3 regions of the Paenibacillus sp. SAF-068 genome follow, and region 3 is predicted to be linked to each of the others. Evidence: riboswitches for the same ligand, from Rfam matches in the RefSeq annotation. Region 3 holds a riboswitch; each other region holds the start of a gene.

Region 1 (8,247 bases), on a different contig from region 3:
CTTAAGATCTTATCGGCAGCCTTGAACGACAGAGTACAGACAACAGCAGGTATGGAAGGTCGGCTGACAACAACACTGCATACCACTAAGCCTAATCAGTACAAGGGTGCGGAAGTATTGCATACCGTGAGGCAGATGACAGGCACAGGCATACCAGTGGAAGTAGATGGGACTTCCTATGTCATCGATCCACTTGTCAGCCAAACTGCGACGATTCCTGTTCAGCTCGATGCCATCTACATGCCTGATTTTATACGAAATGAAACTGGAGAACTGCTCAAGATTGTTTTTTGGAAGGAGGCCAGTGTGAATTGATGATTAATGTCGCATCCAAGTTACTCGCCGTACTGCTCGCAGTCCTTCTGCTATATGTGTATCCGGCTGCGGAAACAGCCGATCGGCAGGATGATATAGCACGTATGACGGCTGTTCAGAATGTAACACGTTTTGTCGATGCTGTTCGAACGAAAGGCTATATTTCCCCTCGTATGTTGGCTGAGTTTGAGGAGCAACTGGCCCAGTCGGGCAATGTGTATGAGCTGTCGATGGAACATTTACATAAGAAATATGTACCTCATTATACGGACCCGATGGACATTAACAGTTTTACCGGGACCTACGAGGTAGTACAGGATGGATATTATGCAGCTCAGATTCGAGAGAGACTATTCCCGCCCTCAGGTGTGATCTCGTCTGATAATCCTGGTCGAAGATATACGTTGACGACTGGGGATTTTTTCACCGTGACTCTCCAAAATACAAACCGTACGCCGTCCATGCTCATTCGTGAATGGCTCAGTGGTACGGCTCAGGCTTCAGCGGTATTTGTCACATACGGAGGAATGGTTCTTAATGAAGATTACTGAGCTATCCATTGTATTTGTGCTGATCTTCTTTCCGCTCTTCTGGATTATCTCACTTCATACCCAAGATGCTGAAGAGGCTAATTCTCTTGCGCATCGTTACAGATCTGCACTTCAAACCGCAGTCATGGATGCAGGCGCAGTCATGCATCAGAATGAGAAACAACTTGATGAAGCAGGTTATGATTCAACCAAATTTGTTAAAGCAGACAAGGAGCTTGCCTTGTTGACATTTACTCAGACAATGGCTTTGAATATGGGGATTCAGGATGATCCCGCAGCTATTAGAAACATGTTTAATTATATTCCTGCCGTGGTTATTCTGGATTACGATGGTTATTATATGCTGTCCACAGAAACAGAGTTGACGGGTAACCGTGATGATTCTTTCAGGCAAGTGTGGAGCCCCAAGAGACCTTATACATATTCAGATTCAAATGGTAGCAGTATTAACTTTACACTGGATGACTACGTATATGCTTACGACGCAAACGCAGGAAAATGGATTGAGGGGTTCCAAAAAGAACTCGCTGCTAGTTCTCAGATTCCTTTACTTCAAAATGCCGACGTATTTGAGCAAATTAGACGAAGCCGAATAGTGACTAGTGTGCAGGATGATCTGGCTGATGTGATTAACCGTCATAATGAGTTTGCCAGAAAGAATGGTATTTCCTATACATTCACGATGCCTCTGATTGCGCAAGAAGATTGGTACAATTCCATAAACGATACAGGGATTATGGCCTTTATCCAGGGGATAGGTGTGGGTGACCAGAAGATCAACAACTACGCAATCGGTGGAGGCAGACTTGTAAAGAAAGCAGCAATCGTTGGTGGGGTAGATCCTTTAACGGGTATCAAGTACTACTCTCGCCCCACATGTGGTAATGGTTACCGCGCCGAAGAGGTGTTCACAGATGCAAGACAAGCGGCTTCACAAGGTTATTTCGAATATAACTGCTCTAATCGTTAGAGTAGCCTGCATGACATATCATGGAAGAGGTTCCTGAACTCTTTACATTACTTTCAGAAAAGACGAGACCTGTGCTAGAATAGGGTTTCGGAACCATAATAAAAGTAATGTCTAATAGATAGGAGCAACCTCATCTTATGAGTTTATTGTCAGTAGAGAACGTGAGTCACAATTTTGGAGATCGTACGTTATTTAAAAATGTATCGTTTCGTTTACTCGCCGGAGAGCGCGTAGGACTTGTTGGTGCCAATGGTGTTGGTAAATCCACATTAATGAACATCCTTACCGGTAAATTGCTTAAAGACAGTGGAAAAGTGGAATGGACACCTAAGGTCCGTTATGGATACCTGGATCAGCACACGAAGCTTACACCAGGCAAAACGATTCGTGATGTGCTTAAGGATGCTTTCCTTCCGTTGCTCGAATTGGAAAAAGAAATGATGAATATTACAGACCAGATGGCAGATGCAGATCCAGATAAGCTGGAGCAGTTGCTTGAAGAGATGGGCGATATTCAGGAACAACTGGAGCAGGGCGACTTTTATCTGATTGACGTCAAAGTCGAAGAGATGGCCAATGGTCTTGGTTTGTCTGCAATTGGTCTTGATCGAGATGTTGCAGCTCTAAGTGGTGGACAACGTACCAAGGTGTTGCTTGCCAAGCTTCTGCTTGAGAAACCTACAGCTCTGCTACTGGATGAGCCGACCAACTATTTGGATGTAGAGCACATTGAGTGGCTGTCACGTTACCTGAAGGACTACCCGCATGCGTTCCTCTTGATCTCCCATGACACGGAATTCATGAATGAAGTGGTGAATGTTATTTATCATTTGGAATTTGCCAAATTAACCAGATATGCAGCGAACTATAACAAGTTCCTGGAGATGGCTGATATGAACAAAGCCCAGCATATTGATGCGTACGAGAAGCAGCAAGAGTACATCAAGAAGCAGGAAGATTTCATTCAGCGGAACAAGGCGCGTGCTTCAACTTCAGGTCGAGCGAAGAGCCGGGAGAAACAGCTGGACAAGATTGAACGTATTGATCGTCCAGATGAAGCGGCTAAACCAACGTTCAAATTCAAGGATGCTCGCGCGAGCAGTAAAACGGTCTTTGAGGGTATTGATTTTGAAATTGGATATACGTATCCTTTGCTGCCCAAAATGACGATGACGATTGAACGTGGTGAGAAAATTGCCATCGTAGGCTGTAATGGTGTAGGTAAATCGACACTGCTGAAGACCATCCTGGGGAAGATTTCTCCACTGAGTGGAAAGACCTTTTTGGGAGATTATCTCGAAACGGCCTATTTTGAACAGGAAGTTCGCGCTGGCAACATTACGCCGATTGAGGATGTGTGGAATGAGTTTTCACATTTGACTCAGAATGAGGTTCGGGGTCATCTCGCGCGCTGCGGGTTGAAAAATGAACACATTACCCGTCCGCTCAACATGCTGAGTGGTGGAGAGCAAGCCAAGGTTCGTTTATGCAAGCTCTTGATGCGTGAGAGCAACTGGATTCTATTTGATGAGCCAACCAACCATCTGGATGTTACAGCCAAAGCCGAGCTGCAACGGGCCTTGAAAGAATTCAAGGGAACGGTACTGCTGGTTTCTCACGAACCTGATTTTTACGAGGGTTGGGTCACGAAAACATGGAATGTTGAAGAGTGGTCTGAGAAAAACTAGACGATACAAGACCATGTTTAGCAGAAATGACGGTGACAAAAAAATCCGTCTATGGTAACATAGGCTACAACTTCATATGAACACTAGGGGGGCCGCACGATGCGGCTGAGATGGAAGAAAGCGATTCCGGACCCTTTGCACCTGATCTGGATCATACCAGCGTAGGGAAGTGGCAAGCGCGTTTCAGTGAATGACGTGAGCAAACGGCAACTCGAGAGGATTTCAACCGTCTGCTTAGCGAATTGAAACATGCAGTTCCGTGTTTAACAGTATGGCTATAAGTTCTGTAGCTTTTTTACACGAATTGAACTGTATGCATCAGTCAGTCATCTGATCCTATCATTAATACGCAGCCACTCCCCTACGGGAGTGGCTTTTTTTGTGTTTTATTAGAACTCACACCTGGAAGGAGAGGGATGATAACGGCATTTTCTCATGAACATGTTCACGACTCTTTTGAATTGCATGTTGTATCTACGGGTGCAGGGGATCAAGCATCTTTTGTAAATGCTGCAAAGGACGTTTGGCCATGGGTAGATTATATTCACATACGAGAGAAACAACTCCCATGGCAAGACAAGATCGGTTGGGCTGAAAGTCTGTGTAGCGTTGGCGTTCCATCTTGTCGCATCGTTATCAATGGTTCAGAATTGCCGTCACAAAATGCCATCTATGGAGGTGTACATTGGGGGCAAGAGGCTTTGCGCAAGTACAACTCCTACAATAATGTCATAAGCAATGTGCGGCGAATTCGAATGGGTGTATCTGTTCATTCCATCGAGGAGGCAAAAATCGCTGAAGAACGAGGAGCCGATTATCTTTTCTTCGGGCATGTCTACTTAACCAACAGTAAGCCTGATCTGGAACCAAGAGGGATATATGCTCTTGATGAAGTATGCAGAAGTGTCTCCATTCCAGTCATGGCTATCGGGGGCATAGAGCCGGGAAATATTCATGCGATCCGCGCTACAGGTGCACAGGGAGTCGCTGTGATCTCGAATGTATGGTCGAGCGATTTACCGGATCGGGCTGCGGCATCACTAAGGCAGGCTATCAATGCCACAGGAAGTCTGAAGCGCTGAAAGGAGATGAGAGGGTGAAAGATATCGTAACGTGTCAGAATAGGAATCAATTCAGTCATCGACTGAAACCTGAACCGGAATTAAGAAGCAAAAGTGTTGCTGATAGACCGGATAAGATTCGTGCAGAAACAATTATTGTAGGCGGAGGCGTTGTTGGGTGTGCCATTGCATACGAGCTTGCTTCCCGTGGACAGGACGTACTGTTGCTGGAGCGTTCGGCGATTGCAGGAGGCACTTCTTGTGCAGCGGCTGGAATGCTGGCGGCAGATAGTGAGGATTTTGTTCATCCCTTGATGGCTAAGCTTGCCAGGCAAAGTAGGCAGTTACTTATGGAGCAACAAGTGCTTATGGCTACCCTCAGCGAGGTAGAGGTTGGACTGCAACGCCATGGATTTCTCACTCCTTTTCGATCTTACAGCGAATTAAGCCGCTATAAGAACAATCGGAATTCTGGTGTGTCTGCTGATGAGGTGTGGTGGGATCGGTCCGTCGTGCAACAGGAGGCATCATGGCTTAACAGAGATACGTATGGAGCCTACTACAGACCTTACGAGAGTGAGATTCTTCCAATCCATTTAACGAAGGCCTACGCCGAATCCGCTCAATCAATGGGAGCGCGGATTATGGAGGAGATACAGGATATACGTGTGCAAGCAAACGAACACGGCGTGCAGGGGATCACTACATCAATCGGCGAGATGAAATGCAATCATGTCATTATAGCGGCTGGATTACAGAGTGAAGCATTGATGAGACAGGTGAATCTGAGCTTGCCTGTGTGGTCGGTAAAAGGTGAAATAGCCGCCGTTCAGTTCTCGGATGAACATGCAGCGTACAGACCTGACAGAACGGTGTATGCAGAGGATATCTATATTGTTCCCAAAGCCAATGGCGAAGTTTGGCTCGGAGCAACTAGTCTGCCAGGCAGAACGGACCTGAACGTTTCTGTACAGAGTGTTCAGAAGTTGCTAACAGCGGCAACCCACTGGGTACCCGGGATGAAAGAAGCGCGATTCATGCGAGCGTGGGCAGGTGTTAGACCGGCAACTCCAGATGGTTTGCCCTATATTGGTACATGCAAGAGTATACCCGGGTTGTTCGCCGCCTGTGGGCATTATCGCAACGGTATCTTGCTTAGTGCGATAACAGGCAGGCTTATCGCGGAGTTAATCGCTGGCAAAAGCTCAGAAGAACTCGGAATTGAGGCGCTGAGCCCTGAGCGATTGAACAGAGAGGGAGTGGTGCAGTGAATATCATCGTTAACGGTCAACGGATGGAGATTGAAGACAGCTTGAATCGAGTGGATAAATTGCTCCGATCATTTGACCTGCAAGTTAAGACTATAGTTGTAGAGTTAAACAGGCATATCTTAACGCGTGAGTATCATGAGACAACGGCGTTAAGAGAAGGCGATCGAATCGAGATTGTACATTTTGTAGGAGGCGGTTGATGATGTTGAACATTGGAAAGTATACATTTGAGTCCAGATTGTTACTCGGAACTGGCAAATTTTCGGATCTGGAAGTGCAAAGTCAGGCTGTGAAAGCATCTGAAACGGAAGTTTTAACCTTTGCTGTTCGTCGTCTGAATCTGGAGGAACGTAACCAGAAGCATTTCCTGGATACATTGGATCTGGACCAATACACACTTCTTCCAAATACGGCTGGAGCCTCCACTGCGGCAGAGGCGGTGAGGATTGCCGAGCTTGCGCGAGCTTCAGGACTTTGTGATATGATAAAAGTGGAAGTCATCGGAGATGGAATAACATTGCTTCCAGATCCGATTGAAACGTACAAGGCTTGCGAAATTTTGCTTGAAAAGGGTTTTACTGTGTTGCCTTATATTTCGGATGATGTCATTCTTGCCAAAAGGTTGCAATTGCTTGGCGTACATGCTGTAATGCCTGGTGCCTCCCCGATTGGAGCTGGCAGAGGTATTATTAATCCCTATAATCTTGAGATCATCATTGAGCAGGCCGTTGTGCCTGTGATTGTGGATGCAGGATTGAGATCCCCAAAGGATGTTGCGTATGCAATGGAACTTGGTGCAGATGGTGTATTATTGAATACAGCTGTATCCGGATCAGGAGATCCAGTGAGCATGGCTAAAGCGATGCGATTGGGGGTAGAGGCAGGTAGAATGGCTTATGAGGCAGGCATGATTCCCGTGAAGCGTTATGCAGCAGCCAGTAGTCCGGTGGAAGGAATGGTTCATACATGACAGATCATTTAACATCCTCAGAACAGGCCGATCGTTATTCCAGACAGGAACGCTACGCGCCACTTGGCAAGGAAGGCCAGGCCAGATTAAAGGGCAGCAGAGTTTTAATTGTAGGCGCTGGCGCACTCGGAACAGGGATCGCAGAGACGTTAGTACGTTCAGGGGTAGGACACTTAACGATTGTGGATCGTGATTATGTGGAGTGGAGTAACCTGCAACGACAGCAATTATATGTAGAGCAGGATGCCATTGAACGTATACCGAAGGCAATGGCGGCGGAAAAACGTCTATCTGCCATTAATTCCACGGTTCATGTGGAAGGAAAGGTATTGGATGTCAGAGTAGATGAATTGGAAGAACTCGTTCAGCGTACAGACTTGATCATGGATGCAACAGATAATTTTGATACCCGACTACTTATTAATGATATGGCACAGAAGCACCGTATTCCCTGGATTTATGGTGGATGCGTGGGTAGTTACGGCATCACCTATACGTTTATGCCAGGAGATACGCCATGTTTAAATTGTTTGCTGGGTGAAGTCCCGCTGGGCGGAGATACCTGTGATACGTCTGGTATCATACCACAAGCGGTACAGATGGTAACAGCTAATCAGACTGCAGAAGCGATGAAGTTACTTAGTGGCAATGCCAATGCATTGAGACGCAAGTTATTGTCATTTGACGTGTGGAGGAATGAATACATATCCATCAATGTGGATGGTGCGAAAAAGCAAGACTGTCCTTCCTGCGGCACTTCCGCAACGTATCCATATCTTTCTGCGTCCAATCTGGAGAAAACCGATGTGTTGTGTGGAAGGGATACCGTGCAGATCCGACCTGCTCGGCGCATGAATCTGAATCTCCAACATACCGCTGATCGCTTGAACAGACTTCAGGAAGGAAAGGTGGAATCCAATCCGTTTCTGGTTTCGTTTACAACGGGAGTCCATAGAATGGTCGTTTTCCAGGATGGACGTGTCCTCGTACACGGAACAAAAGATACAGCTGAAGCGCGTACGCTCGTTCATCGCTACTTTGGCTAAAGCAAGAAAGAAGCCAAGTCTGTTCCCTCGAGGGAATGGACTTTTTCATTTTACGGCATGCTAACTGTACCAACCATTGCTATGAGCAACGGGGATAGAGACAGGCCGGGTGAGAAACAGTGAAAACAGTCATTTTGCTGATTGGAGCAGGAGAGCAGATCAGTATTATTCACGACGTTTTATGTGCTGAAGGATATGAGGTACAACGAGTAGATTGGTCTGAACTAAAACAATCCGTCGAGCCTTCGTTGCTGCATATTAACCTGATCATCCTGGTAGACCGGGAAGAGGGGAGTACGCATCGTGATCCGGACCAGATAGTAGAGTTGAAAAGATGGATAGATAAAGGTCAAGTTATCCCTCTACTGGTTATCA
Region 2 (8,247 bases), on a different contig from region 3:
CAACATCGCTTTAATTGAAGAGACGCTTGCTGCTTATGAGGTTGAATTGGTCCATTACGTCGACCCAGGTCTGGATCGTCTTAAACATGACGCTGACTTCACCGATGTCATCATCCACGAGAAAGTAGCCCAGACCCTCCGATGGATCGCCGAGTGTCATGCCGATGCCATCCTGGTCACATGTACCCTGTTTGCGACAGTATTGGAGCAGGAAGCCACACAGATCCCTGTGCCAGTGATTGGCATAGATGATCCGCTATTGCAGGAGATGCGGCGAGTCACGGGAGATTACATCATAGCCTTCACCAACCCGGCAACCATTGAAGGAACGATGGCACGGGTGAATCAGGCATTACAGCAAGAGGATGGGAATGAGCAACTACACGTTGCCAAGATATCTCAGACGGAAGCGGTATGCATCCCTGGGACATTTGAGTTGATTATGCGTGGAGATCAGCAAGGATATGTCGAAGCGGTACGTGAAGGACTACAGCAGATTGCTGAGCAGTATCCGGGTACAATGGTAGTGGCAGCCCAACTGTCCATGGCTCCCGCAGCTGCTCAGGTTACAGCAGACACGGGCATTGCGATCCATAGTCCGCTGGCATTGCTTGCGGCGCATTTGGATAAGAATTTGGGAGTGACTCGACAATAGTAGCATCAAACAATTAACTGATACAAATTTTCGATGTACTGCTGTGATGGTCTATCTCAGATATAATCCAATTACTACCACGTTAAAGATACAGGCAGTGTAGGATTGAGTTTTGGAGCTCTAGAGGTTGGCTTCTCAGGCTCGGCTGATAATGATTCCAGAGGCACACTTAAAAATTTTAATTACTAATAAAGTCTTTGTTAGAGATATTTATGTAATATAAGGTTGAATAAAGTTAAATTCACAAAAGAGAACGATATTAAATCGTTCTCTTTTACACATTTCATTCAACAAGAGAGGTGAATAAATTAATGCGATTTTTATATATTCTTATCTTGTTCCTAGTCGGTATGGGTTCTTCCGCACTTCTACATGCTAATAATCTTAAACTATCTGATGGCGTGCTGTTTGTCATCGCAGGCATCCTATTTCGGATTTGGCGTAAGTTAGATTGAATCCAAAAGTTACGGTGAAGAAGGTTTGGCCGCATCCAAACATTAATCCGTATTTATAATTTAAAGACACAAAACCTTCATCACTTGGCTCCCTTAGGACCGTGTCCGATATTCCTCGGCCTTTTCCTGCATACCCGCTGCTACAGCCTCATTCTCGGACAATCCTTTATCCGCCGCAAAAGCACGGATATCCTGCGTAATACGCATGCTGCAGAACTTTGGTCCGCACATGGAGCAGAAATGAGCTTCTTTGGCCCCTTCTGCCGGCAGCGTCTCATCGTGGTAGGACAATGCCCGTTCCGGGTCGAGTGACAGGTTAAACTGATCCCGCCAGCGGAACTCGAAGCGCGCCTTGGACAACGCATCATCCCGGCGCTGGGCGCGTGGATGGCCTTTCGCCAGATCGGCGGCATGGGCCGCGATCTTGTAGGCAATAACCCCTTCGCGTACATCATCCTTGTTGGGAAGCCCCAGATGCTCCTTCGGCGTGACGTAACAGAGCATGGACGTACCGAACCAGCCAATCATGGCCGCCCCAATCGCGGACGTAATATGGTCGTATCCCGGTGCAATGTCGGTTGTCAGTGGCCCGAGAGTGTAAAACGGTGCCTCCTGGCATATTTCCATCTGCAAATCCACATTCTCCTTGATCTTGTGCATCGGCACATGACCCGGGCCTTCGATCATGACCTGCACATCATGCTTCCACGCGATCTGCGTTAATTCCCCAAGCGTAGCCAATTCCGCCATCTGCGCTTCGTCATTGGCATCGTAGATGCTGCCTGGACGTAGTCCATCTCCCAGTGAGAACGCCACATCATACCTTTTCATAATCTCGCAGATTTCTTCAAAATGGGTGTACAAAAAATTCTCCTGATGATGCGCCAGACACCATGCTGCCATAATGGAGCCGCCGCGGGACACAATGCCTGTCATCCGTTTGGCGGTCATGGGGATATACCGCAGCAGCACGCCTGCATGAATCGTAAAGTAGTCTACGCCCTGCTCTGCCTGCTCTATGAGCGTATCACGGTACAACTCCCAGGTCAGCGCTTCCGCTTCGCCATTCACCTTCTCCAGCGCCTGATACAGCGGCACCGTGCCAATCGGCACAGGTGAATTGCGGATAATCCATTCTCGTGTCGTATGAATGTTTTTGCCTGTGGACAGATCCATCACCGTATCCGATCCCCATCGTACCGCCCATGTCATCTTCTCGACCTCCTCCTCGATGGAGGAAGATACAGCGGAATTACCGATATTGGCATTGATCTTCACGTGAAAATGACGACCAATCAACATCGGCTCACTCTCCGGGTGATTGATGTTGGAGGGCAGGATGGCCCGCCCGCTCGCCAGCTCCTGCCGTACGAACTCCGGTTCCACCCCTTCACGGATAGCGGCATACTCCATCTCCGGTGTAATCATGCCCTGCCGTGCATAATGCATCTGCGTGACACAGCGCCCAGCCTGAGCACGCAGCGGTTGTCCCCGAAATCCAGGGTATTCCTCTGCCCCGGCTCTCCGCCCTCCAGGCTTTAATCCGTTATCCTCGGGTTGAACGGCTCTGCCCTCATACGCCTCAACGTCACCGCGTTCCATAATCCAGTGATTTCGGAGCGCAGGTAATCCCTTCCGAATATCCATCTGGAATTCGGGATCAGTCATGGGGCCGCTCGTATCGTAGACACGCAGCGGTTCGTTATGCTCCACCCCTTGGGGAGTATTCGTGTCATGAAGGGCTATCTCACGCTCGGGAACAGCAATGTCCGGTCGTGAGCCCTGAATGTAGACTTTGCGGCTGCCCGGAAAGGGCTGAACCCGTCCAGCCACTCCCGTTTCCTTTTCCACCGGTTGACCTTTATGTTTCTGTTTCATCGCTTGCTGTCCCGTTTGATTTCCTGTACTCATGTTCGCTCATCTCCTCCTCAGTGTTCGTTCGCTTGGTTTGGTTGGTAGCATCATTGGCTCGCTTACATCCCTATCCCAAATCATGCAGAGCGCAGAGAAGAAAGAGCGATCCTACAGCAGACCAGCGGAGACATTATTCATGTACAGTTCACAACAGACATGAAGTTAGCACATATCATGGATCTAAGCCAAAAAGTCTCTTTTCCAAGCCCACTTGCGCAGGTTATTGAATAAGCAGTCCATGGAGTATGTATTCTATCGCCCGTTCACTGTAATAAAAAAAGCCGGTCCCCGAAGGAACCGACTTTTATGTCCATCACCAATAATGCTCCTGGTTGCAGCTCCTTATCGGAGACCTTCAAGAGTCACATGTGGTGGTTTGTGGTCATATCGCCGATTACTTCCCTACGCTGGTATGATCCAGATCAGGTGCAAAGGGTCCGGAATCTCATGCGATCCCGTCTCAGTCCGGACAATTCGGACTCCCCCAGTAACGTTAACAAGTTGCGGCATACATAAGCCGCCGTTCATATTCAATGAAGCTGACCCCGCTGGGCCGTCCATTACAGAGTAGCGCAACCGGAACATAAAAACAACCTTTATATTCCAGATCACCAACTTCATTGGTGACAGACCTTACGTCAACATCAAGATAACATGAGCCCCATCTGCGTAGCAGCTTCCTTTAGCACAGGTGCGTATTCGTGCAAAGTCTCCTGCGATAGTCGGCTGACAGGCCCTGAGACCGAGAGAGCAGCTGCAATATTGCCTCGACGGTCCATAATCGGTACAGATACCGCGGCAGCTCCCGGCTCACGTTCCTCATAACTCGTCGCATATCCGTTATCCCGGATATCTCCCATCTGTGCCAAATACACCGCAGGATCAATAAACACCGGCCATTCCGGCCCGTTCATCAGTTCTTCGCGATCCTCGTCCGTGGCAAACGCCATCAAGACTTTGCTGGAAGCGCCCACAGATAGCGGGAGTCTAACACCGACAGGAGCGACTCGGCGTATCGCCTGATCACTTTGCACAGCCTGAATCCGTATCCGTTCACTGCCATCACGCAGGTACAGACTCACAGTCTCCCCCAATCGATCTCTCAGTCGCTCCATCGCAGGCAGCAGCAGAATCGCCGGATCATCACTTCGGGACATATGAGCCGACAGCTCCCAGATTCGGATGCCCAGTCGGTACTTCTCTGTTGCTGCATCGCGGATCACGAACCCTCGATCCTCCAGCGTAGCCATCAAACGGTGTACTGTACTTTTGTGCAAGCCGATTTGGCTGGCAATTTCGGTGAGTCCCAGATCACTGCGTGTGGTAAAACATAATAATATATCCAGCGCCCGTTCTACAGCCCGGACGGTTAACTTACGATCTTCCATGGCATAATGCCCTCCTCATGTTTCATCACATGAAACTTGGTTACATAAATTATATGAGAAACGGTCTCATCTGTAAACCAAAAAGAGCCAAAATTGAAATAAACCTAAGTATAAATTTTTCCTTTTTATAAGACTTAATCCCCTGTAATTTACACACTAAGGTAATGTTACCCATATATCTTAAGAACTATATAACAATTGCGTAACAAATGCCCTCAATCAATTGACTTTGACTATATTGGAACATACGATAAAGATATATTATCTTAAGATATCGCTCTGAAGCAGGCTCTGAAATAAACGCAATTCTCTTTTCATGTCGTTGTTATCTTCAACTGAACTTCAAAGGAGGGGCATTCATGTATCCAACATCCCAGAGCGAAGCCCCGCTGCAAACAAAAGTGTCCGATCTGCCCTCTTCGTTGTCACCGAGGCTGATTCGGTTCAAACATATTATCGTAGCGTTGCTGCTCTCCGTTGTATTTTTTCTACTGTTTTGTTTTATTGCTCTGCACGGTTATATCGCATGGGTATTATCCAATCCAACGGTAGCGCCTGTTTTCTCCAATCCGATGCAGGCCAAGAATATGAAATACGAAGACATCACGTTCCCGGCAGCAGATGGCAGCCGGACGATGCAGGGATGGTATATACCTGCTGACAATGCCGCAAGCAAAACCATTATTTTCAGTCACGGCTATGGTGCCAATCGTGAAGAAACATGGGTGCCTATGTATGACCTGGCACACTATGCCCATCAACTTGGGTTCAACGTGGTCATGTTCGATTATGGCTTCGCCTCACAGGTGAACAAAGCTGTAGCCACAGGTGGCAAAGCGGAGTCTCAGCAATTGCTGGGTGCCATCCAGTTCGCCAAGCAGCGCGGTGCGCAGGAACTGGTTGTCTGGGGTTTCTCCATGGGTGCCGGTACGGCGCTTCAAACTGGACTGATTACACAGGAAGTGGATGCGATGATTTTGGACAGTACGTTCCTGCTTGAGCCGGATACGCTGTACCACAACATTCATAACCAGATTGATCTCCCGCGTCAGCCTACACTGGAGATTATGAAGCTGTTGTTCCCTGTTCTAAATGGTACCGGATTGCAACAGATTCCGTACCAGGAAGTGAAAAAGGAAGATTATCCGTTCCCGATTTTCTTCATTCATGGCACGCAAGACGAGAAAGCACCTTACCCGATTGCAGAGCAGCTCGCTGCCAACCAGACCAATCCGTACTCGGATGTATGGATCGTCCAGGATGCGCACCATGAGTTGATCTTCCGGGAGCATCCAAAAGAATATCTGCGCCGTGTCTCCACGTTCCTGAGTCATGTAACGAAGACAAGCAGTGACGATGTGCAGAACACGAATAGTGGAGAATAACCTATCTAAATTAATTAAAATTCTGTTGATTCTTGAGCCCCTCCGGGGCTCTTTTTTTTGCAATCATAGGACAACAGGCTGGCGGAATATACTCTTGGGACGCATGAAAAGACAGTCTGCATGCAATGAATTTCATCTGAAGGAGGTTCAACATAGATGAACTGGTATGGATATGGTCACCTGCTGCCTCTGCGGATTTTGGAGGAAATACGTTTCTGGAAAGAGCAGGAGAAAGAACATACACTCGTCATTCGTGCTCTGGTTCCTGATCTGGAGCCTCCATATGTCAAGCTACTGGAAGAATGGGAAGCTACCTTTGCGAACAGTGAGCGAGTAGCGAATCAGCTTTTAAAACAACTATTGCCCGCAACCCATCCACCCGCTCCCTACATCGTTCGTTGTATCGATCAACTTGTGTCTGCAGCTCGGCAGCAATCGAGAGAGTTCATCAAACAGCTGTATGTTCTTTTGGAACAAAGTGCTGCGGTGCAAGCTGTTCCGCTTGCCAAAGTACTTATTCTGCATTTCATCCGCGAATCGGAGTATTTTCTGGGCGTATTGGATACGCTTGGCCAACCTGGCATCTTGCGAGAAACGGATTCGGAGCCGTCACTTTTTCTGGAAAATGCACTGCATACGTCAGGGTCAGGGAGCGTCCATCGCCAAGCTTCAGAAGCTTCAACTTCACCAGAGGAGAATGTAAACGCACCGGCCACTTCAGCGCAGATCCAATCCGCAACCATTCAACCGCCCTCTACCGGAACAACACATGCCACGCCCAGTTCTACAGCACCTCCCGTAAAAGAAAAGCCGGTGCCCATTGGAGGACATACCCTTCCACCCCTCCCCTATGCGTACAATGCGCTGGAGCCACATATTGATGAGCTAACGATGCGTATCCATCATGACAAACACCATCAATCCTATGTGGACGGACTAAATGTAGCAGAGAAAAAGCTGGCGGAATCGCGAAAAAAGAATAATTTTGAACTCATCAAGCATTGGGAACGCGAACTCGCCTTTAACGGGGCAGGTCACTACCTGCATACGATCTTCTGGACAATTATGAATCCTGCTGGCGGCGGTAAACCTTCCGGTATGCTCGCAGAGCAGATCAAGCGGGATTTCGGAAGTTATGAAGCGTTCAAGAATCAATTCACGGAAGCTGCAAACAAAGTGGAAGGCAGTGGCTGGGCGATGCTTGTCTGGAGCCCAAGAGCACATCGTTTGGAGATTTTGCAGGCGGAAAAACACCAGAACCTGTCCCAGTCCGATATCGTACCGCTCCTGCCCCTGGATGTGTGGGAACATGCCTACTATCTGAAGCATCAGAATGAACGTAAAAAGTATATTGAAGACTGGTGGAATGTGATCTATTGGCCAGCTGTGGCTGAGCGGTACGAAACAGCACGCAAGCTGTTGTGGCCGCCTTATTAAGTGTTGGGTTCAATCGATTAGAGAAAAAAGAGATATCTCCAGCCGAATGACTGAAAGATATCTCTTTTTGGTGTAGACAGAAAAACAAGCCTCTGTAAAAAGAGACTTGCTTATATTTTGAGAGACTTGCTATTTCAACATGCTCATGCTCATTTAAGAAGCACAGCCCTCGCACGCCACATAGTTGTCGCCAACCTGTTTGCTAATAGCGATCAGATCGCCCAGCTTGATATCTGCCTCATCTGTAAACTCCAGATCGGCAATACGAGCAACGATCAATGCAGCAGCCTCTTCCTTGCTTGTTGCCATCTGGCTGAACTCAGACTTTTCGCCTGTAGATACAACCTCATATAAGTACGTATATCTCAACGTCTCCATCCTAACACTCTCCTTCCGAAATCACATCATATCATCTCTATTACCCAATTCCAAGTCCGATTATCAAGAATTCAATCATAGCGCAGCTTCATCTGCTCAGCCGTCAGACGTACCTCTTCAGAGCCTACGCTAAGCACCTTGCCGGCTTCCGCTTGCGGATAGCGATCACGTAGAGTCCGAACCAAAGAGGCGGTATATGCTGCCGCAGAAGGGACACCTGCCAACTCCTTCAAACTTGCCATCGTGCCGGGCTGAACATCAGGATATCCTTCACTCGCCCCACCTGCCGCATGCTGATAAAATTGACGCACGTCCGCTGCCAGTTGATCTCCTTGCCCTTCCACGATGATAAAAGCAGTAATAATATACGCCTTTGCCTGTCTGCGCTGGGCAATACCACAGAATTTCATCCCGCCTACACTGACATCATAATCCCCCGGGCAAAAAGCACCCTGAACCTCACCCGTTTGCGCCTGATTCGACCATGGCGTTAGCGAGTCGGCAATAATCGAAGCCATCTCCCGGAAATCATCATGGATATTGATGGCATGTCCGGGATTTGGCAGAATCAGTGACACATTAACTACCCCTGGATTCAAAGGTACGGCTGCGCCACCGGAAGGTCGAACACAGAC
Region 3 (8,247 bases):
ATCCCTTGGGACGAGGAGCGCTCTGCTCGCGGTGCCACCCAACTTGCTGAATCAGGATATCCTGCTTACAGCCTCTTGGTCCGCGATAACGGGCGGTTCCGGTTAACTTGGGGAAATATCGCTCCCCTGGCGAAAACGCCTCCGAGTTGGATGCTCATCAACGGCATGGTCCGATCTGTAATTGTTGTGTCTCAGTATATACGAACGCCGGACCAGATTGCAACCTTCTGTATCGATCAGGAATTCATGGCACAACTTAACATGTCCTGTTATGATAGACTTTGTCTTCAAGATTGCGCTTTATTTTGATCCTCAAATTATGTATATAAGTAGAAGGAGTTCATTATGAAAAAATTACTTTGGATCGGATGTCTGTCCTATTTCCTGATTGGACTTGCCCACGTTGTGCTCGGTTCCATTCTGCCGGTTGCACTTGAACATTATGGAAAAGATTATAGCCAAGGCGGAACGCTGATCTTTGCTCAATTTGCCGGATTCCTCGGTGGTGTATTGTTATCTCCATGGCTGAACCGACGCTTTGGTAAACGGGGAGGCCTGTTGATTGCCACAGCACTACTCTGTATCGCAGAATTATCCTATATGCTGTTGCCCCCATGGGGCTGGATGTTCGTCATTGCACCCGCTGCCGGCTTTGGATTCGGAATGGTTGAAGCTGTTATTGGAACCATTATCATTGCTGCAATCAAAGACAATACGGCCGTTGCCATGAGTCGACTGGAAGTGTTATTCGGGATCGGAGCAATGGTCATGCCGCTCATGGCCAGCGGTCTGATTGCTGCTGGATACTGGCGTCTGTCCTTTCTCGTTGTTGCGATTTGCGCAGCGCTGACCTTTGTTTTCTGGGCCAAAGGATCATTCGGTGAGCTGGATCAGATGCTGGATCGACGGGGGACAAATCATCGTTCGGTACATACGGATACTGGTGGTGCATCAGGTGAAATGCATTCCGCAGCCACAAGTAGATCCGGTCCAACCTATCGCGGTCGTAACCTGACTCTTCTGGTTCTGTTCGTCCTGTTCTTCTTCCTTTATGTTGGCACCGAGATGAGTCTTGCGAACTTCATGCCAGCGATCCTGATTGAGAAAATGAACATGAAGGAAGCCGGAGCAGCGCTTAGTGTCACCTGTTTCTGGATTGCCATGTCCGTAGGACGTCTTTTCGCCGGGTATATCGCAGAGAAATTCCAATACCGCATCTATGTCCTGTATAGTTGTCTCGCGTCTGTCTTTTTATTAATGGTGTTCCCATTCACCAACCAAATCTGGTCTGCATTTCTCATCATCTTACTGCTCGGACTTGCCATGTCAGGCATCTTCTCCATTGCCCTGGTCTTCGCCAGTAAACTGCTGCCCGGAACCGAAGAATCCACACCCAGCATTTTAATTGCCTCAGGTGGGGTCGGCGGAGCCATTCTGCCTTTGATTACAGGATGGAGTCTTGATCATCTGGAGGTTAATCAGTCTGCATGGATGCTTGCCATCTTCGCGGTTGGGTTGCTTGTCATTAGCGTAATCACGTATCAATGGCAACGCAGATACATTACAGCCTAATCAGAAGCAAATATAAAGCATTACCAATCATAAAATACGCCGTGCAATGCTACACCTAAGTGTGTCACTGCGCGGCGTATTTATGTGGTTACCGTAATGTCTTCACAAGCGCAGCGACTTCCTCGTTTCCATATCCATCTTGTATCGCTCTACTGAACATATGCTCGGCAAATGCGGGAAATTCCTCATTGATTCCAGCTTCCCGTGCCTGCTGCTGTAGTATTTCAATGGTGATCATACAGGTGTTAATTGAAGTTTGAGGGTTGCCGTATTGTTCGTTATGAATGAGTTCACTCTGGTACTTCATCACATCTCCGATCATGGGTGAAATACTCGCGATCAGTTGACCCAGACCGTTGGCTTCCAGACCATCCGACTCCATAATACGCGCTGCATGAAAGAAACCGATATAAGCTGCAAACAAATAAGCGAGAAATGCCAGATCTGTAGTGGAAGCTGCACTTACCTTTTCCCCCAGAAAAGGAGCGTAGCCTGCCAAACTTTGAATGATATCAATATTCCCGTCATAAGCATCCTTTGCACCGGAAAAGAATATGGCCGCTTCCGGTTGACCTATCTGCGAAGGTGCGGCTGCTATGGCTCCATCCAGATAACTCGCTCCCTGGGCAAGCGCCCATACCCCAAGGTCTCTTGCCTGCTTCGGACTTCCTGTGCTTAATTGCAGTACAGTCCGTCCCATAAGAGCCGAGCGAACGTCCGAGTGATCCAGAATTTCATAGGACGCTGCATAATCTGATACACAGACAATCGATGTCTCACTGGCACGGATAGCCTCGCTAACATCAGGAACGTACCACGCCCCTTTTTGAACAAGTCCCTCCGCTTTGTCTGAAGATCGATTCCACACACATACCCGATATCCTTTATCCAACAAAACACTCGCTATCGCGTTTCCCATGGACCCGAGTCCGATAATCGTAATATTTTTCACGCGTTTGTTCCCCATTTCTGTGCTGGCATCAAATGCTGCATCACCATATCTTTCGGGTCAATCATGGATACAAAGTTCTTGAATTCCACAGTAGTAGGTAAAAGCTTCAGTGCAGATAAGGCTGACTGCATATCCTTCCAGGAGATCATATCAGTCCAGCTTGTCCCATCCTTTGTGGACATTAAACTACGACGCAGAAAACCCGGGATTTGACTTGCGAGTAATTGCTCAAGAACTCCTGCAGCCGCTACAAATTGCACAGGGTCCGCTTCTGCCTTTAATCTGAACATGACCAATTCAAGTACCTCATTCGGGTTGTTTTTGACTTCTGTCATCTGTTTCAACTTCTGTTCCATCTCTTATCCATTCCTCTCATTGTTCAGTTCGATGCAAGCTGTATTTGCTTGACTACATAACTCACTATACGGAATAATAGTGACAACTAATGGCACTAATTATGAGGAGCGTCAAATAAATTCAGGAGATGTAATGTACGTATGAATAAAGCACAACGACTGATCCACCTCATCATGCTAGTGAACGAACGCAAAACATTCACTGTTCAGGAACTGGCCGAAGAATGCAGGGTATCACGCAGGACTATGATTAGGGATCTAATGGAGTTAAGCGAGCTTGGTGTTCCGTTGTATTCTCAACCCGGACCCGGTGGAGGTTACCGTGTTCTACGGGACAAGTTACTCCCGCCCATACAGTTCACTGAGCATGAAGCAACCGCATTATTTCTAGCGGGTCAATCATTAAAGAACTATAGCCATCTTCCGTTCGATAATGAGGTGAATAGCGCTCTGCACAAGTTTTATCATTATTTACCAAATGAACTTAAACGTAAGATCGATCATATGCAGCAAAAGCTTGTATTCTGGATTCCACCTCATCAATTAGAACTTCCACACCTGAAAGAATTACTTGAGGCTGCACTGGACCCTCATCCGGTTCGAATTACTTATGAAGCTGCTCAGCGCAAAGAGAGAACATTCATCCCATTGGACTCTATACCATGAACGGGCTTTGGTATTGTCAGGCATACTGTGAGCTGGCACAGGACCATCGGGTGTTTCGTGTGGATCGGGTTCAGGAACTGACTGTACTCCAACAACAAGATGTAGATGAGATAAAATTAACGGAGGAAGAGAATATCAGACCATGGATTATGAGGATGGATGATACGGATACACTTAAGCTAGAGGTACATCTGACTGCTGAAGGCGTCAGACGTTGCCAATCCGAATTGTGGTTGTCTTCTTCAATCGATACTCACGAAGATGGTTCAGGAGTTATTAGGCGTTCTATCAGCTCTTCTTACCAGACGTGGGCTGTGCACTTCTTCTTGGGGCTCGGTGCCGAAGCTAACGTTTGCCAACCTGCTGAGTTAAGGAGCCTTATTCAGCAGAAGCTCCAGCAATTGCTTAACCTGTATCAGAACTAGCGATTTTCTTCAGAGTAGGATAATAGCCCTTACCCTACTGAATATAAAAAAACGTTACTGTGAACATTGGACCATCAACTGCTAGATACTTACTAACTGTTAACGGTTGATTCACATCAGGACTGTTCGAACCATTAGTGCAAAAATTGATTACCCAGGAAATACTTTCTCAATTGAAGAGATTGCTGAACACCTTAGAAACCCAACATTCCCTATTCAACTTAAGACACGACAGGCCCGTTGCTCTTGATGAATTTACCGAATACATATCGTACGAGCGGCCCCAGAATGATTAACTGATACGGAAGAGCCAGGCTGAAGTTACGAGCGATTGTATGAAGGTACGTACGGAGTACGGATGCCCCATTTAATTGATCCGCAAGATATGCCGAGATCATTCCATACATGGACATGATCAGAACCATGCCAATCACCATAAAAAATGACATGGCAAGCACACCCAGCATCTTGTTGGACTTGTCAAAAGGTAAGGCGAATGCGATCTTTCTCGCCACAGGTCCTACAATGATAGACTCCACTAGAAAAGCGATGACAAAACACACTATAAATTGAAGGAGTATCTCAAGCAGAGACATCTCGCCGAGTAACCGACTGTGCCATAGATTGAAGAACATCATGACCACGACCATCCCTGTACACATCATTAATCCAAATATAATTTGTTCCTTCTTGTTTGTCGGCAATTCTATCATCCTCTCTGTTTATCTTCGTAATTATAGAGATGCCGAACCCCACCACATAAGTGAACATTCCGTGAACAAAATAGAATTTCTGAAAGTTGCTATTCCTATTAGCAGGTCATGTGCGGTATTAATTCCATAAGCAATATTGTTTTTATCTTTCCTACAACATAAATTTCCAGAGAAAAGACAGTTTGGATAAAGCTGTGATTGCCATTCGTTTGAAAACAGAGCCTTTCTGATTCGTGGATTCTGCTGGATAGTCGCCTTTATTCACACGCGTACTATGTGCACGTTTGATATCCATAGCCTCTGTTAGTTGGTTGGCGAATGCAGAACCAGAAATGACCACAGCGGATTCGGTATTTAGAAAGGCGGATCTGGGATCAAGATTATACGAACCAACCATGCTGAGGTAATCATCCATGACAAAGGATTTGCCATGGATGGAATAAGGGCCTTGGTATTCATAAATGGCCAAACTGGTATTAAGCAACCGTTTTTTAGAGCTTAAGTAGCCCGCGAAAGCCAAAGGGTTAGGGGTCTGCTGGATTGAATTGGTTAGCATGATCCATTCTGCTTCTGGATTCATCGACAGATGTACGGCTTTCTTCATTTTCTTGGTAGGAATGGCATATGGCGTCTGAAGGTACACTTTCGACTTAGCTTCATTGGCGAAATGAACAAACGCTCTCCACATGATCGGGTCTTTATATAGCCTTTTGATTGGATTGTGAATGAAAGCAACGTGGTCGGAATGAAGCGCTCCTCGAACCCATTCCTTTGGCAATACTTTCACAAAAGGATCGCTCTGAGCCTGTGCTTCTTTATATAACTCAGCCAGTTGAACCAGCTCTTTTAACCCTTTTGCATGATGCTGACGTTTTGCATGTTTTTCTGGTTTGGTGAATGGATGGTTCCATAACTGATCTAGATATTGTTTCATCTCAACAACCGTGCTGTTCGTATTATCGTTTGGATTGTAAACAAGGACATCGCGATCAAAAACATAGTCTTTTGGGGGTTGCAATGCCATATATTTATCACCAATATTTTGGCCGCCAATGATGCCATATGCGTTGTCGACAAGAAGGATCTTGTCATGCAGACGATTATGCCATGTCCATGGCATAAATAGGTGGAGTGGTTCATAATATCTTAATTCCACATTGGGATGAGCTGCAATGGCATCTGGAATATCACGCAATTCTCCGCGCATGCTGTGAAAAATCCCGTCTAAAATGATTCGAACTTGAACCCCCCGATCAGCCGCATCGAATAAAGCAGCAAAAAAAAGCTGAGATGTTTTTCCCTTTTGAATGGAGTAATAGGCCAGGTCGATGCTTGTTTTTGCCTCTCGAATGGTCTGGATTCTCACCTGACCCGATTGAAAGCCGTCCTCCAGGAGCATTACGCGATCTGTTGTACTTCCTTCTGTTAACGATTTTTGCATATCCGTATTTTCAATAGCAGATGGAGACGGAACCAAAAATAAAAGGTAGGCTGTGAAAAAAACGTAGGCACTATAACACAGAATCATTGCGATTATGGTTTTAAGGATCATTCAGTACTCCCCCATTTTTATGTAAAAGTATTTATTGGTATAGCAGTACTATCTCCTTTTGTACCTAAATTATGTTGTTTAAATGAATCAAGCTGCTCGGCTCAAGGCCAAACGATCAAAAACTAATCACCGAAGCGGCTTAGAAGCAAGTAGACGATAACCCGAAATCCGTTCCCATCCAGTTCCTGACTGGACACGACTGGGCCTCTGGCCTATAATTACACCTAGTAATGCCCGTAACTTCATAGTTTCCCAGGGGAGTCGGAATTGGCCGGCTGAGAGTGTATCCCACCAAGATACTAACCCTTAGACCTGATCTGGATCATGCCAGCGTAGGAATCGGAGTATATCGTAATGGCACAGCCCTATGGCTGAACGCCACCTCTCTAACGCCTGCACGCGTCCCGGATTACGGGGCGCTTTTTTAATGTTCTTTTATATAGCCAGAGAGCTAAAAAAGTGACGTTATCCGGATCATAGCTGGTATAAATCTGCGATTTATGCAAGAAGCTTGGATATGAAGCCAAGGAGTACCCCGTGCCACTCGGCCGGACATACCGAAGGAGAGAATCACAGATGAAATGGCGTAAAACAATGGGATTGTTGCTCTTATGCGTACTACTGGTGACGGTAGCCGCATGCGGCGGCAAAGAAGCAGCTCCTGCTGAACAGAACAGCAACACGAATACAGAAAGCAGCAACGAAGGCGACACTGCCGCCCTGAAGGATATTAAAGTGGTGCTCGACTGGACACCGAATACGAATCATACCGGCCTGTATGCGGCCGTAGATCAAGGTTTTTACAAGGCCGAAGGCTTGAACGTGGAGATTGTACAACCAGGTGCCGGTGGCGCAGATACGATGGTTGCATCGAATGAAGTGCCTTTTGGCGTAAGTTATCAGGAGAGTGTAACTCAAGCCCGCACACAGGGTGTTCCACTTGTCTCCATTGCAGCAGTTATTCAGCATAATACATCCGGGTTCGCTGCTCCGGCGGATCGGAATATCAAGTCACCGAAAGATTTTGAAGGCAAAACCTATGGCGGCTGGGGTTCCCCAGTGGAGGAAGCCGTGATGCAATCCATTATGGAGGGCGAAGGCGCCGATGTATCCAAAGTGAAAAACATTAACATGGGTGACGCCGACTTTTTCACCGCAGTGAAACGGGACATTGATTTTGCATGGATTTTCTACGCCTGGACGGGTATTGAAGCCGAACTGCGCGGGGAACCGATCGACATGTTGTATGTGAAGGATTATTCAGATGCATTGGATTACTACACGCCTGTCCTCGTGACGAACGAGCAGACGATTGAGAACGACCCTGAACTGGTGAAAGCATTCCTGAAAGCCACTTCCGAAGGGTATCAATACGCAATTGATCATCCAGAAGAAGCAGCGAACATTCTGATCAAGGCTGTACCGGATCTGGACAAGGAATTGGTACTGGCAAGCCAGAAATGGCTGAGTCCAAAATACACGGATGATGCCCCGCGCTGGGGAGAACAGAAACAGGAAGTATGGCAGAACTACACCGACTGGATGTTTAGCAAAAAACTGTTGGATGAACAGGTCGACGTGAGCAAGGCATACACAAACGAGTTTTTACCCCAATAAAATTTGCTTAAGTTTAACTTTTTTACACAAGAACGAAGAGTGCAGAACCCATCTGAAGAAGCGAAGCGCTCACCTTTATCCCCGGATTTCCTCCATTTTAAATTTCATTAAAGAAATCCGGGGATAACAGTGATCGGAAGAGGGTACTGCAATCGGAGTGATAAGTGTAAACCTTGTTCAATTCATGCAATTTATCATGAAAGGAGCCGTGATCTCTCATGGCAAGCACACTACTTAGCATTCAGGTTATTCCGAAAACGCCAAATGGCGAGAACTCTTATCCTTACGTAGATCGCGCCATTGAAGTTATTCAGCAATCCGGCCTAAAATATCAGGTGAACGCGCTCGACACCACGATGGAGGGGGAATTGGAGGAACTGCTGGAGGTTGTGCG

The links. A riboswitch is a leader RNA that binds a small molecule or an ion and turns the genes downstream of it on or off. The one in region 3 is predicted to bind thiamine pyrophosphate.
Region 1: linked by a shared signal. The riboswitch ahead of ACTHPG_RS12015 (thiamine phosphate synthase) and the one ahead of ACTHPG_RS23560 (ABC transporter substrate-binding protein) in region 3 are both predicted to bind thiamine pyrophosphate.
Region 2: linked by a shared signal. The riboswitch ahead of thiC (phosphomethylpyrimidine synthase ThiC) and the one ahead of ACTHPG_RS23560 (ABC transporter substrate-binding protein) in region 3 are both predicted to bind thiamine pyrophosphate.

What each region holds. Positions count from the first base shown of each region.
Region 1 is NZ_JBQCJX010000001.1:2,788,878-2,797,124, reverse strand. Features, by position in the region: gene ACTHPG_RS12035 (hypothetical protein) at 1-315, shown strand, start outside; gene ACTHPG_RS12030 (hypothetical protein) at 315-866, shown strand; gene ACTHPG_RS12025 (hypothetical protein) at 853-1,836, shown strand; gene ACTHPG_RS12020 (ABC-F family ATP-binding cassette domain-containing protein) at 1,974-3,524, shown strand; TPP riboswitch at 3,600-3,709, shown strand; gene ACTHPG_RS12015 (thiamine phosphate synthase) at 3,941-4,606, shown strand; gene thiO (glycine oxidase ThiO) at 4,621-5,856, shown strand; gene thiS (sulfur carrier protein ThiS) at 5,853-6,056, shown strand; gene ACTHPG_RS12000 (thiazole synthase) at 6,059-6,826, shown strand; gene ACTHPG_RS11995 (ThiF family adenylyltransferase) at 6,823-7,872, shown strand; gene ACTHPG_RS11990 (winged helix-turn-helix domain-containing protein) at 7,992-8,247, shown strand, end outside.
Region 2 is NZ_JBQCJX010000009.1:48,185-56,431, reverse strand. Features, by position in the region: gene ACTHPG_RS26745 (hypothetical protein) at 1-655, shown strand, start outside; gene thiC (phosphomethylpyrimidine synthase ThiC) at 1,204-2,988, opposite strand; TPP riboswitch at 3,407-3,520, opposite strand; gene ACTHPG_RS26735 (IclR family transcriptional regulator) at 3,669-4,412, opposite strand; gene ACTHPG_RS26730 (alpha/beta hydrolase) at 4,772-5,797, shown strand; gene ACTHPG_RS26725 (Fe-Mn family superoxide dismutase) at 5,954-7,234, shown strand; gene ACTHPG_RS26720 (hypothetical protein) at 7,388-7,612, opposite strand; gene ACTHPG_RS26715 (lipoate--protein ligase family protein) at 7,684-8,247, opposite strand, start outside.
Region 3 is NZ_JBQCJX010000005.1:173,936-182,182, forward strand. Features, by position in the region: gene ACTHPG_RS23525 (MFS transporter) at 346-1,572, shown strand; gene ACTHPG_RS23530 (NAD(P)-dependent oxidoreductase) at 1,661-2,524, opposite strand; gene ACTHPG_RS23535 (hypothetical protein) at 2,521-2,880, opposite strand; gene ACTHPG_RS23540 (helix-turn-helix transcriptional regulator) at 3,022-3,546, shown strand; gene ACTHPG_RS23545 (WYL domain-containing protein) at 3,543-3,971, shown strand; gene ACTHPG_RS23550 (hypothetical protein) at 4,193-4,684, opposite strand; gene ACTHPG_RS23555 (phospholipase D-like domain-containing protein) at 4,836-6,236, opposite strand; TPP riboswitch at 6,481-6,593, shown strand; gene ACTHPG_RS23560 (ABC transporter substrate-binding protein) at 6,813-7,853, shown strand; gene ACTHPG_RS23565 (thiamine-binding protein) at 8,072-8,247, shown strand, end outside.